Regions from separate parts of the Micromonospora sp. NPDC002575 genome, predicted to be linked through region 2. Evidence: predicted binding sites of a transcription regulator. Region 2 holds the regulator's gene; each other region holds the start of a gene.

Region 1 (3,271 bases), on a different contig from region 2:
ACTCAGAAGTCCATGTCCCCGCCGCCCGGGCCCGCCGCGGCGGCCGGGGCCTTCTCCGGCTTGTCCGCGACGACGGCCTCGGTGGTGAGGAAGAGCGCCGCGATCGACGAGGCGTTCTGCAGCGCCGACCGGGTCACCTTGGCCGGGTCGATGATGCCCGCGGCCAGCAGGTCCACGTACTCGCCGCTGGCGGCGTTGAGGCCGTGGCCGGCGTCCAGGTTGCGGACGCGCTCTACGACGACGCCACCCTCCAGGCCGGCGTTGACGGCGATCTGCCGCAGCGGGGCGTCCAGCGCGATCTTGACGATCTGCGCACCGGTCGCCTCGTCGCCGGTCAGGTCCAGCTTGTCGAAGGCGGTCTTGCCGGCCTGCACCAGCGCGACGCCACCACCCGGGACGATGCCCTCCTCGACGGCGGCCTTCGCGTTGCGGACGGCGTCCTCGATGCGGTGCTTGCGCTCCTTCAGCTCGACCTCGGTGGCCGCGCCGACCTTGATCACCGCAACACCGCCGGCCAGCTTGGCCAGGCGCTCCTGCAGCTTCTCGCGGTCGTAGTCGGAGTCGCTCTTGTCGATCTCGGCCCGGATCTGGTTGACCCGGCCCTGGATCTGCTCGGCGTCGCCGGCACCGTCGACGATGGTGGTCTCGTCCTTGGTCACCACGACCTTGCGGGCGCGGCCCAGCATGTCGAGGCCGGCGGCCTCCAGCTTGAGGCCGAGCTCCTCGCTGATGACCTGGCCACCGGTGAGGATGGCGATGTCGGTCAGCATGGCCTTGCGGCGGTCGCCGAAGCCGGGAGCCTTGACGGCCGCGGACTTGAAGACGCCCTTCACCTTGTTGACCACCAGGGTCGGCAGGGCCTCGCCCTCCACGTCCTCGGCGATGATCAGCAGCGGCTTGCCCGACTGCATGACCTTCTCCAGGATCGGGAGCAGGTCCTTCACCGACGAGATCTTGCTGTTGGCGATCAGGATGTAAGGCTCGTCGAAGACGGCCTCCATGCGCTCCGGGTCGGTCATGAAGTACGCGGAGATGTAGCCCTTGTCGAAGCGCATGCCCTCGGTGAGCTCGAGCTCCAGGCCGAAGGTGTTGCTCTCCTCGACGGTGATGACGCCTTCCTTGCCGACCTTGTCCATCGCCTCGGCGATGATCTCGCCGACGGTGCTGTCACCGGCGGAGATGGAGGCGGTGGAGGCGATCTGCTCCTTGGTCTCGACGTCCTTGGCGAGCTTGGACAGCTCCTCCGAGACGCTGGCCACGGCGGCCTCGATGCCCCGCTTCAGGGCCATCGGGTTGGCGCCGGCGGCCACGTTGCGCAGGCCCTCGCGGACCAGGGCCTGGGCCAGGACGGTCGCCGTCGTCGTGCCGTCACCGGCCACGTCGTCGGTCTTCTTGGCGACCTCCTTGACCAGCTCGGCGCCGATCTTCTCGTACGGGTCCTCGAGCTCGATCTCCTTGGCGATGCTCACACCATCGTTGGTGATGGTGGGGGCGCCCCACTTCTTCTCGAGCACCACGTTGCGGCCCTTCGGGCCGAGGGTCACCTTCACGGCGTCGGCGAGCTGGTTCATGCCCCGCTCGAGGCCGCGGCGAGCCTCTTCGTCGAACGCGATCATCTTGGCCATACGGCGTTGTCCTCCTGGACACTCACGGGCCACCCGAGTGTGTGTCCCGGATGGGCCGCCTGGTGTACGCACCTTGGGACGTCGCCACCTGGCGACGACGACGTCTCCTCGGCCGGGCCGGATAGCCCGCGACGACCGGCCATGTGCCACCCGACGGATTTCCGCCGCGCGGCCGTGGCCCCACCGTCCCGACCATTGGCACTCACCCAAGGCGAGTGCCAATGACTTGTTTAGCACTCTGCCCTGCCGAGTGCAAGCACGATGCGCCGGACGGGCCGGGTCCACGCCGTCTGACCAGCGCGGCCCGGCGCACCGGTTCAGCCGATTTCACCCGCCAGCCGGGCGGCGGTAACCGGTCCCTCGTAGGCCCGCTGCTCGGCGTAGGTGACGACCAGGCCGATCAGGTACACCAGGGCGGCCGGGACCGCGACCAGGGCGGCGCCCACGGCGTACGTGACGTTCCAGACGTCCAGCGAGGCGGCGTCGGCCGGGTCGGCGAAGAGGACGGCCGCGAACTGGATCGGGGCCACGACCATGGACGCGAGGGAGGCGGCGAGCCCGACCAACGCGATCCGCCCGAGCACGGGCCCGAGGCGGGCGTGGAACATCTGCCGGGCCCGGCCGAGCGGCGCGCCCCGCTCGAAGATCAGCACCGGGCCGAACAGGCTCAGCGCGGCCATCACGTACAGGCCGGGCAGGTAGCACAGCAGGAAGCCGACCAGCATCAGCAGGCCGTAGACCAGCGTCCAGCCCCACAGGGCCGGGGCCCGGCGCAGGCCGTACGCCAGGACGTCGCCCACCGACGCCGGCTCGCCCGCGGCCTGCCGGGCCACGGCCCGGGTGCCGGCGGCCCAGCCGACCGCCTGGACGAACCCGAGCAGGCAGCCCAGGCCGATCATCGCGGCGAAGAAGACGCCCAGGTCACCGAGGTAGCCGTCCGGCAGCGGCGGCGGCGGCTCGCCGGGCGCGGTGGGCTCCAGCGGCGGCAGCGGGTACAGCGGCACCGTCACCAGCAGCAGCACGAGCGTCGGCAGGGCGTGGGTGAGGGCCAAGACCGGCACGAGCAGCCGCCAGCTGCGGCGCAGCGCGCCGGAGCACCGGGAGAACCACCCGCTGAGCCCTTCGCCGGGCAGGGTGACCAGCGGGTCCGCCGGGTCGTATCCGGGCGGCGGCCACGGCACGGCGTAGCCCGGCGGATACGGGTAGCCCGGCGGATACGGGTGGCCCGGCGGATACGGGTAGCCCGGCGGATACGGGTGGCCCGGCGGCCACGGCACGGGGTAACCCGGCGGCAGCGCCGGGCCGGGGTGGGGCTGCTGGCCCGGATAGACCGGAAGCCCGGCGTAGGTGCCACCGCCGGCCGCCTGCTGCGGGTACGCCCACCCGACGCCCGCGGCCGGCTGCTCGGGCGCGGCCCCTGGCTCGGGCGCGGCCCCTAGCTCGGGTGTCGCCCCGGGCTCGGGCCCGGTGGGGTGCCGGGCGGGTGGGGGACCGGCCGCAGCCGGGCCCTCGGGCACCGGGTGGGATCGATCGGGTGGGGGCGGCTGGGACATGAGCCCTCCTCAGCGGCGAGGCCGGAACGGCTCACGATCTTCCCTGCCCCGGCCCGCCCCCACCACCCCGGCCCGCCTCCACCGCCCGGGGCG
Region 2 (3,271 bases):
GTGAGGATCCAGCCGATCAGGGCGATGACCGACCAGAGGAGCTGGAAGTTGAGCGCCGCCACCGCGTGGGCGCGGACCGTCGGCGACTGGTTGCCCCGGGCGAGCAGGGCGATCAGCGGCGCGAGCCAGCCGAGCACGCCGCCGCCGAGGAACATCCCCGCCGCGCCGCCGAAGTGGGCGACCAGGACCCAGGTCTTGTCCTCGTTGTTGGCGTAGCCGCCGGAGGGCGCGCCGTACGCGCCGCCCGTCGGATATCCGCCACCGGGCGGGGGGAAGCCGCCACCGGGTGGCGGGTAGCCGGCCGACGGCGGCTGGTCACCGGTGGGCGGCGGATAGCCACCGGGCGGGGGATAGCCGCCGGCCCCGGGTGCCCCGGACAGTGGTGCGGTGGGGGGCTCGTGCCCCGGCGAGCCGTACGGTGCCGACGGGTTCGGCTCCGGCGGGTAGCCGCCGGGGTCGCCCGATCCGGGAGGGCGAGGTGGTTCAGTCATGCACGTCACGGTAGGGGTTGCGGGCAAGCGGGCACCAGAGCGACACCGGCCCAGCGTGGCGGATGTCCGGTCAGGGTGCGCAGGTGGCGGCCCGCCCCGGGCGGCGGCGGGCCGGCCGGCCCGCGCCCGTCGGGGCGCCCGCGCGGCGCTGGCCGCACCCGTGGTCCGTCGTTGATCTTACCCATCGCGGGGCAGTCGACGTAGACTGGCACTCGTTACAGTCGAGTGCCAGGCGTCGACGCACCGGCGGAGCGCCGACCTGCGGTGCCGCCGCGCCGCCGGGCCCGACGTGCGACAGGAGGTGGCAGGGTGGGTCTGGACGACCGCAAGCTCGCCGTGCTCCGCGCGATCGTCGAGGACTACGTCGCCACCCAGGAGCCGGTCGGCAGCAAGGCGCTGGTCGAGCGGCACCAGCTCGGCGTCTCCCCGGCGACGGTGCGCAACGACATGGCGGTGCTGGAGGAGGAGGGATACATCCGGCAGCCGCACACCAGCGCCGGCCGGGTCCCCACCGACCGGGGCTACCGCCTCTTCGTCGACCGGCTGTCCCGGGTCAAGCCGCTCAGCCCGGCCGAGCGGCGGGCGATCGAGCGCTTCCTGGTCGGCGCGGTCGACCTCGACGACGTGGTGCACCGCACGGTGCGGCTGCTGGCGCAGCTCACCCGGCAGGTCGCCGTGGTGCAATATCCCTCGCTGGCCCGCTCCTCGGTGCGGCACCTGGAGCTGGTGCCGATCTCCACCACCCGGCTGATGCTGGTGATGATCGCCGACACCGGCCGGGTCGAGCAGCGGCTGGTCGAGCTGCCCGCGCCGGTCAGCGCCGACGACGTCACCGACCTGCGCCGGCTGGTCAACGAGAAGCTCGTCGGCAGCCGGCTGTCGGAGACCCCGCCGCTGGTGCAGGCGCTGGTCGAGGAGTCGAGCCCGCACCTGCGCGGCACCATGACCACGCTCTCCACGGTGCTGCTGGAGACGCTGGTCGAGCGGCACGAGGAGCGCATCGCGCTCGCCGGCACCGCCAACCTGACCCGGGGCGGCCTGCTCGACTTCCAAGGGTCCCTGCGGCCCATCCTGGAGGCGCTGGAGGAGGAGGTGGTGATGCTCAAGCTGATCGGCGAGGCCGAGTCGACCACCACCCGCGTGCTGATCGGCGACGAGAACGAGATCGACAACCTGCGGGCCGCCTCGGTGGTCAGCACCGGCTACGGCCCGGGGGCGACCGCGCTCGGCGGACTGGGCGTGGTCGGCCCCACCCGGATGGACTACCCCGGCACCATCGCCACGGTGCGGGCCGTGGCACGCTACGTGGGCGAGCTGCTGGCCCAGAACTGACCAGTCAGGGCCGACGGCCGGCTCCGGCCGACGACCGGCGCAACGCGACAAGAACATGAGGACACGGGACGCAGTGGCCAGGGACTACTACGGCATCCTCGGCGTGAGCCGGGAGGCCTCCGACGACGAGATCAAGCGCGCCTACCGCAAGCTGGCGCGGCAGTTCCACCCGGACGTCAATCCGGACCCGGAGGCACAGGAGAAGTTCAAGGACATCAACGCCGCATACGAGGTCCTCTCGGACGACCGGAAACGGCAGCTCGTCGACCTCGGCGGCGACCCCCTCGCCCCCGGTGGCGGTGGCATGGGCGGCCCGGGCGGGCCCGGCGGGGCCGGCCCGTTCGTCGGCTTCCAGGACATCATGGACGCCTTCTTCGGCGGCGCGGCCGGCGGCTCCCGGGGCCCGCGCCCGCGCACCCGGCCCGGCGCGGACGCGATCCTGCGCCTGGAGCTGGACCTGCACGAGACGGCGTTCGGCGTCGAGGCCCCGATCACCGTCGACACGGCGGTGCTCTGCACCACCTGCTCCGGGGCGGGCACGGCGGCCGGCACCCACCTGGCCACCTGCGAGGCGTGCGGCGGCCGGGGCGAGGTCCAGTCGGTGCAGCGCACCTTCCTCGGCCAGGTGGTCTCCGCCCGGCCGTGCACGGTCTGCCAGGGTTACGGCACCACCATCCCGCACCCCTGCCCGACCTGCACCGGCGACGGGCGGGTGCGCACCCGCCGCTCGCTGACCGTCAAGATCCCCGCCGGGGTCGAGGACGGCATGCGCATCCGGCTCGCCCAGCAGGGCGAGGTTGGCCCGGGCGGCGGCACCGCCGGCGACCTCTACGTCGAGATCCACGAGCGCCCGCACGACGTCTACTCCCGCAAGGGCGACGACCTGCACTGCCGGGTCACCGTCCCGATGACCGCCGCCGCGCTCGGCACCCGGCTGACCATCAAGACCCTCGACAGCGAGGAGACGGTCGACGTCAAGGCCGGCACCCAGCCGGGCAGCACCCTGCGGCTGCGCGCCCGGGGCGTGCCGCACCTGCGCGGCACCGGCCGGGGCGACCTCTACGTCCACCTCGACGTGCGGACCCCGACCAAGCTCGACGCCGACCAGGAGAAGATGCTGCGCGACTTCGCCAAGACCCGGGGCGAGGAGGTCGCCGAGCTGAGCAAGCAGGGCGGCTTCTTCTCCCGGATGCGCGACGCCTTCAACGGGCACGCCTGAGGTGTCGGCGCCGCTGTTCCTGGTCGACGCGCTGCCCACCGGCGACACGCTGACCCTCGGCGGCCCGGAGGGGCACCACGCGGCCACCGTCCAGCGGCTGCGCGCCGGCGAGGAGCTGCTGCTGGCCGACGGCCGGGGCGGCACGGCCGCCGCCGTGGTCACCGCCGTCGGCCGGGGCGCCCTCGACCTGCGGGTCACCGCCCGGGGGCACGTCGACGCGCCCGTCCCC
Region 3 (3,271 bases), on a different contig from region 2:
GTCCAGCTTGTAGCCCAGCTCCGGGGCGACCAGCTCGGAGCCGGTGAGGATCGCCATGTCCTGGAGCATCGCCTTGCGGCGGTCGCCGAAGCCGGGGGCCTTGACCGCGCAGACCTTCAGGGTCTTGCGGACCGAGTTGACCATGAGCGTGGACAGCGCCTGGCCCTCGACGTCCTCGGCGACGATCAGCAGCGGCTTGTTGTTCTGGAGGACCTTCTCCAGCAGCGGCAGCAGCTCCTCGATCCCCGAGATCTTCTGCGTGGTGATCAGGATGTACGGGTCCTCCAGGACCGACTCCTGCCCCTCCACGTCGGTGACGAAGTTGGGGGAGATGAAGCCCTTGTCGAACTGGAGGCCCTCGGTCACGTTGAGCTCGGTGGTGAGCGCCGAGCCCTCCTCGACGGTGATGACGCCGTCGCGGCCGACCCGCTCCATCGCCTCGGCGATCAGGGCGCCGATGGTGGCGTCCTGCGCGGAGATCGTCGCGACGTGCGCGATCGACTCCTTGTCGGCGACCTCGACGGCCCGGTCGAGCAGGGCCTCGGAGACCTTCGTCGCCGCCGCGTCGATGCCGCGCTTGAGGCCGGACGGGTTGGCGCCGGCGGCCACGTTGCGCAGGCCCTCGCGGACCATGGCCTGGGCCAGCACTGTCGCGGTGGTGGTCCCGTCGCCGGCGACGTCGTTGGTCTTGGTCGCCACCTCCTTGACCAACTGCGCGCCGAGGTTCTCGTACGGGTTGGTGAGCTCGATCTCCTTGGCGATGGTCACGCCGTCGTTGGTGATCGTGGGCGCACCGAATTTCTTGTCCAGGACGACGTTGCGCCCGCGCGGGCCGAGAGTGACCTTGACCGCGTCCGCGAGGGCGTTGACACCGTGCTCCAGCAGGTGCCGGGCGTCGTCCGAGAAGCTCAGGATCTTCGCCATCTGTATCCCTTCGAAGCGTCACTGCCCCGGCCCGGCGAGCCGGACCGGGGCAGTGACGCGGATCGGTTGCTTACTTCTCGATGACCGCGAGGACGTCGCGGGCGGAGAGCACCAGGTACTCCTCGCCGGCGTACTTGACCTCGGTGCCGCCGTACTTCGAGTAGAGGACGGTGTCGCCGACCTTGACGTCGATCGGCACGCGGTTGCCCTTGTCGTCGATCCGGCCCGGGCCGACAGCGAGGACGGTGCCCTCCTGCGGCTTCTCCTTGGCGGTGTCGGGGATCACGATGCCCGACGCCGTGGTGGTCTCAGCCTCGTTCGCCTGGACCACGATGCGGTCCTCGAGCGGCTTGATCGCAACCTTGGTCGCGGTAGTCACGGGCATACCCTCCTGGGGTACTGGTTTCGTTGCCGGACGGCGGGGCCGACCAGCGTCAATCTGCCACATGCCACCGGGCGGGGCCGTCGTCGCGGGTGCCGGTCCGCCTGGCGTCACCCCCGGGCGCGGGGCCCGGAAGCTGGCACCCTCGATGGGAGAGTGCTAATCGCAGGTTAGGCCGTGGCTAGCACTCCGTCAAGGAGAGTGCCAACGCGTCGCCCGTCGTGTCGCCACAGTTCCGCCGCCCGTCACCGCGACACGCCGCCGCCACCAGGCCCCGGACCCCGCCAGCCGCCGACACCACCACCGCCGTGGGTCGGCCGCCGCCGTGGCCCGACAATGGGCGCGTGGATCTCGACCAGCTCGCCGCCCTGCGTACCCCCGAGGGGTCGGCCGCGCTCGCCGCGGCGACCGAGGTGGCCGGCGGCGACCCGCTGGCCGCGGCGGCTGCGCTCCGCTCGGCCGGGGTGCCCGCCGGGCTGGCCGCCGCCGCGCTGACCCAGGCCGAGCTGCGCCGCCGGGCCGTCGGCAAGTTCGGGCCGGCGGCGGCCGGCATGTTCCTCACCCGCGCGGGCCTGGAGCAGGCGACCCGGGGGGTGGTCGCGGCCCGGCGGGCCGACCGGCTGCGCGCCGCCGGGGTGCGCACCCTGGCCGACCTGGGCTGCGGCCTCGGGGCCGACGCGCTCGCCGCCGCCCGCGCCGGCATCCGGGTGTACGGGGTGGAGGCCGACCCGGTGACCGCCGCGATGGCCGCCGCGAACGCCGAGGCAGCCGGGCTGGCCGAGGAGTTCACGGTGGAGTGCGGCGACGCGACGGCGTTCGACGTGTCCTCCGTCGACGCGGCGTTCTGCGACCCGGCGCGGCGCAGGGCCGGCACGGGCCGGCGGATCTTCGACCCGAACGCCTACTCGCCGCCGTGGGACTTCGTCACGGCGCTGGCCGAGCGGGTGCCGCACACGGTGGTGAAGGTGGCCCCGGGGCTCGACCACGCGCTGATCCCGGCGGGCGCGGAGGCGGAGTGGGTCAGCGTCGGCGGCGACCTGGTCGAGGCGGCCCTGTGGTGCGGCGGCCTCGCCGAGGTCCCCCGCCGCGCGACTGTGGTGAAGGAAGGGCCCCCTGTTAACGCTTTTTGTATAGGAGGGGCCCCCTGCAATCACACCCACCCCGCCTGCCACCAGCTCACCGGGTCCGGCACGGACGAGGCCGCCGTCGGTCCCGTCCGGCGGTACGTCCACGACCCCGACCCGGCCGTCGTCCGCGCGCACCTCGTCGCGGAGCTGGCCGCCGAGCTGGACGCCACGCTCGCCGACCCGACCATCGCCTACCTGTACGCCGACGCACCCGCCGCGACGCCGTTCGCCCGCTGCCTGGAGGTCACCGACGTGCTGCCGTTCTCGCTGAAGCGGCTGCGCGCCCTGCTGCGGGAGCGCGGGGTGGGCCGGGTCGAGATCCTCAAGCGCGGCTCGGCGCTGGAGCCGGAGCGGCTGCGGCGCGACCTGCGGCTGGCCGGCCCGGAGGCGGCGAGCCTGGTGCTGACCCGGGTGGCCGGCGCGCCGACGGTGCTGGTCTGCCGCCCGGTGGCGTATCCGCTGGATCGGCGGGCCGCGGCCGGCTAGCTTGTCGGCATGGCGGGACAGGGGACTCCGGCGACGGCGCTGCTGACGAAGCGGAAGGTCCCGCACAGCACCCACCCGTACGACGTGTCGCCGGACGCGCCCCACTACGGCGCGCTCGTCGCGGCGGCCCTGGGCGTGCCGCCGGAGCGGGTGTTCAAGTCCCTCGTCACCGAGGTCGACGGCGCGCTCGCGGTGGCGGTGGTGCCGGTGACCGGCGAGCTGGACCTCAAGGCGCTCGCCGCCGCGCTCGGCGGCAAGCGGGCGACGATGGCCGACCGCGCGGTCGCGGAGCGGGCCACCGGGTACGTGCGCGGCGGGATCAGCCCGCTCGGCCAACGCAAGCGCCTGCCCA

What was found. Region 2 encodes HrcA, which represses chaperone genes, less so after heat shock. Its sites were predicted from a motif close to GGTTNGCACNCTCNNNNNGAGNGTGCNAACC; they were not measured.
Region 1: the regulator HrcA is predicted to act here: its motif matches at 1,819-1,849, upstream of groL (chaperonin GroEL).
Region 3: the regulator HrcA is predicted to act here: its motif matches at 1,441-1,471, upstream of groES (co-chaperone GroES).

Annotation. Positions count from the first base shown of each region.
Region 1 covers NZ_JBIARA010000001.1:514,923-518,193, forward strand. Annotated here, with positions in the region: gene groL (chaperonin GroEL) at 3-1,625, opposite strand; gene ACFYWL_RS02365 (hypothetical protein) at 1,943-3,178, opposite strand.
Region 2 covers NZ_JBIARA010000024.1:60,113-63,383, forward strand. Annotated here, with positions in the region: gene ACFYWL_RS27270 (DUF4870 domain-containing protein) at 1-491, opposite strand, end outside; gene hrcA (heat-inducible transcriptional repressor HrcA) at 801-1,823, shown strand; gene dnaJ (molecular chaperone DnaJ) at 1,897-3,042, shown strand; gene ACFYWL_RS27285 (16S rRNA (uracil(1498)-N(3))-methyltransferase) at 3,044-3,271, shown strand, end outside.
Region 3 covers NZ_JBIARA010000001.1:189,105-192,375, forward strand. Annotated here, with positions in the region: gene groL (chaperonin GroEL) at 1-924, opposite strand, end outside; gene groES (co-chaperone GroES) at 995-1,309, opposite strand; gene ACFYWL_RS00860 (methyltransferase domain-containing protein) at 1,651-2,919, shown strand; gene ybaK (Cys-tRNA(Pro) deacylase) at 2,929-3,271, shown strand, end outside.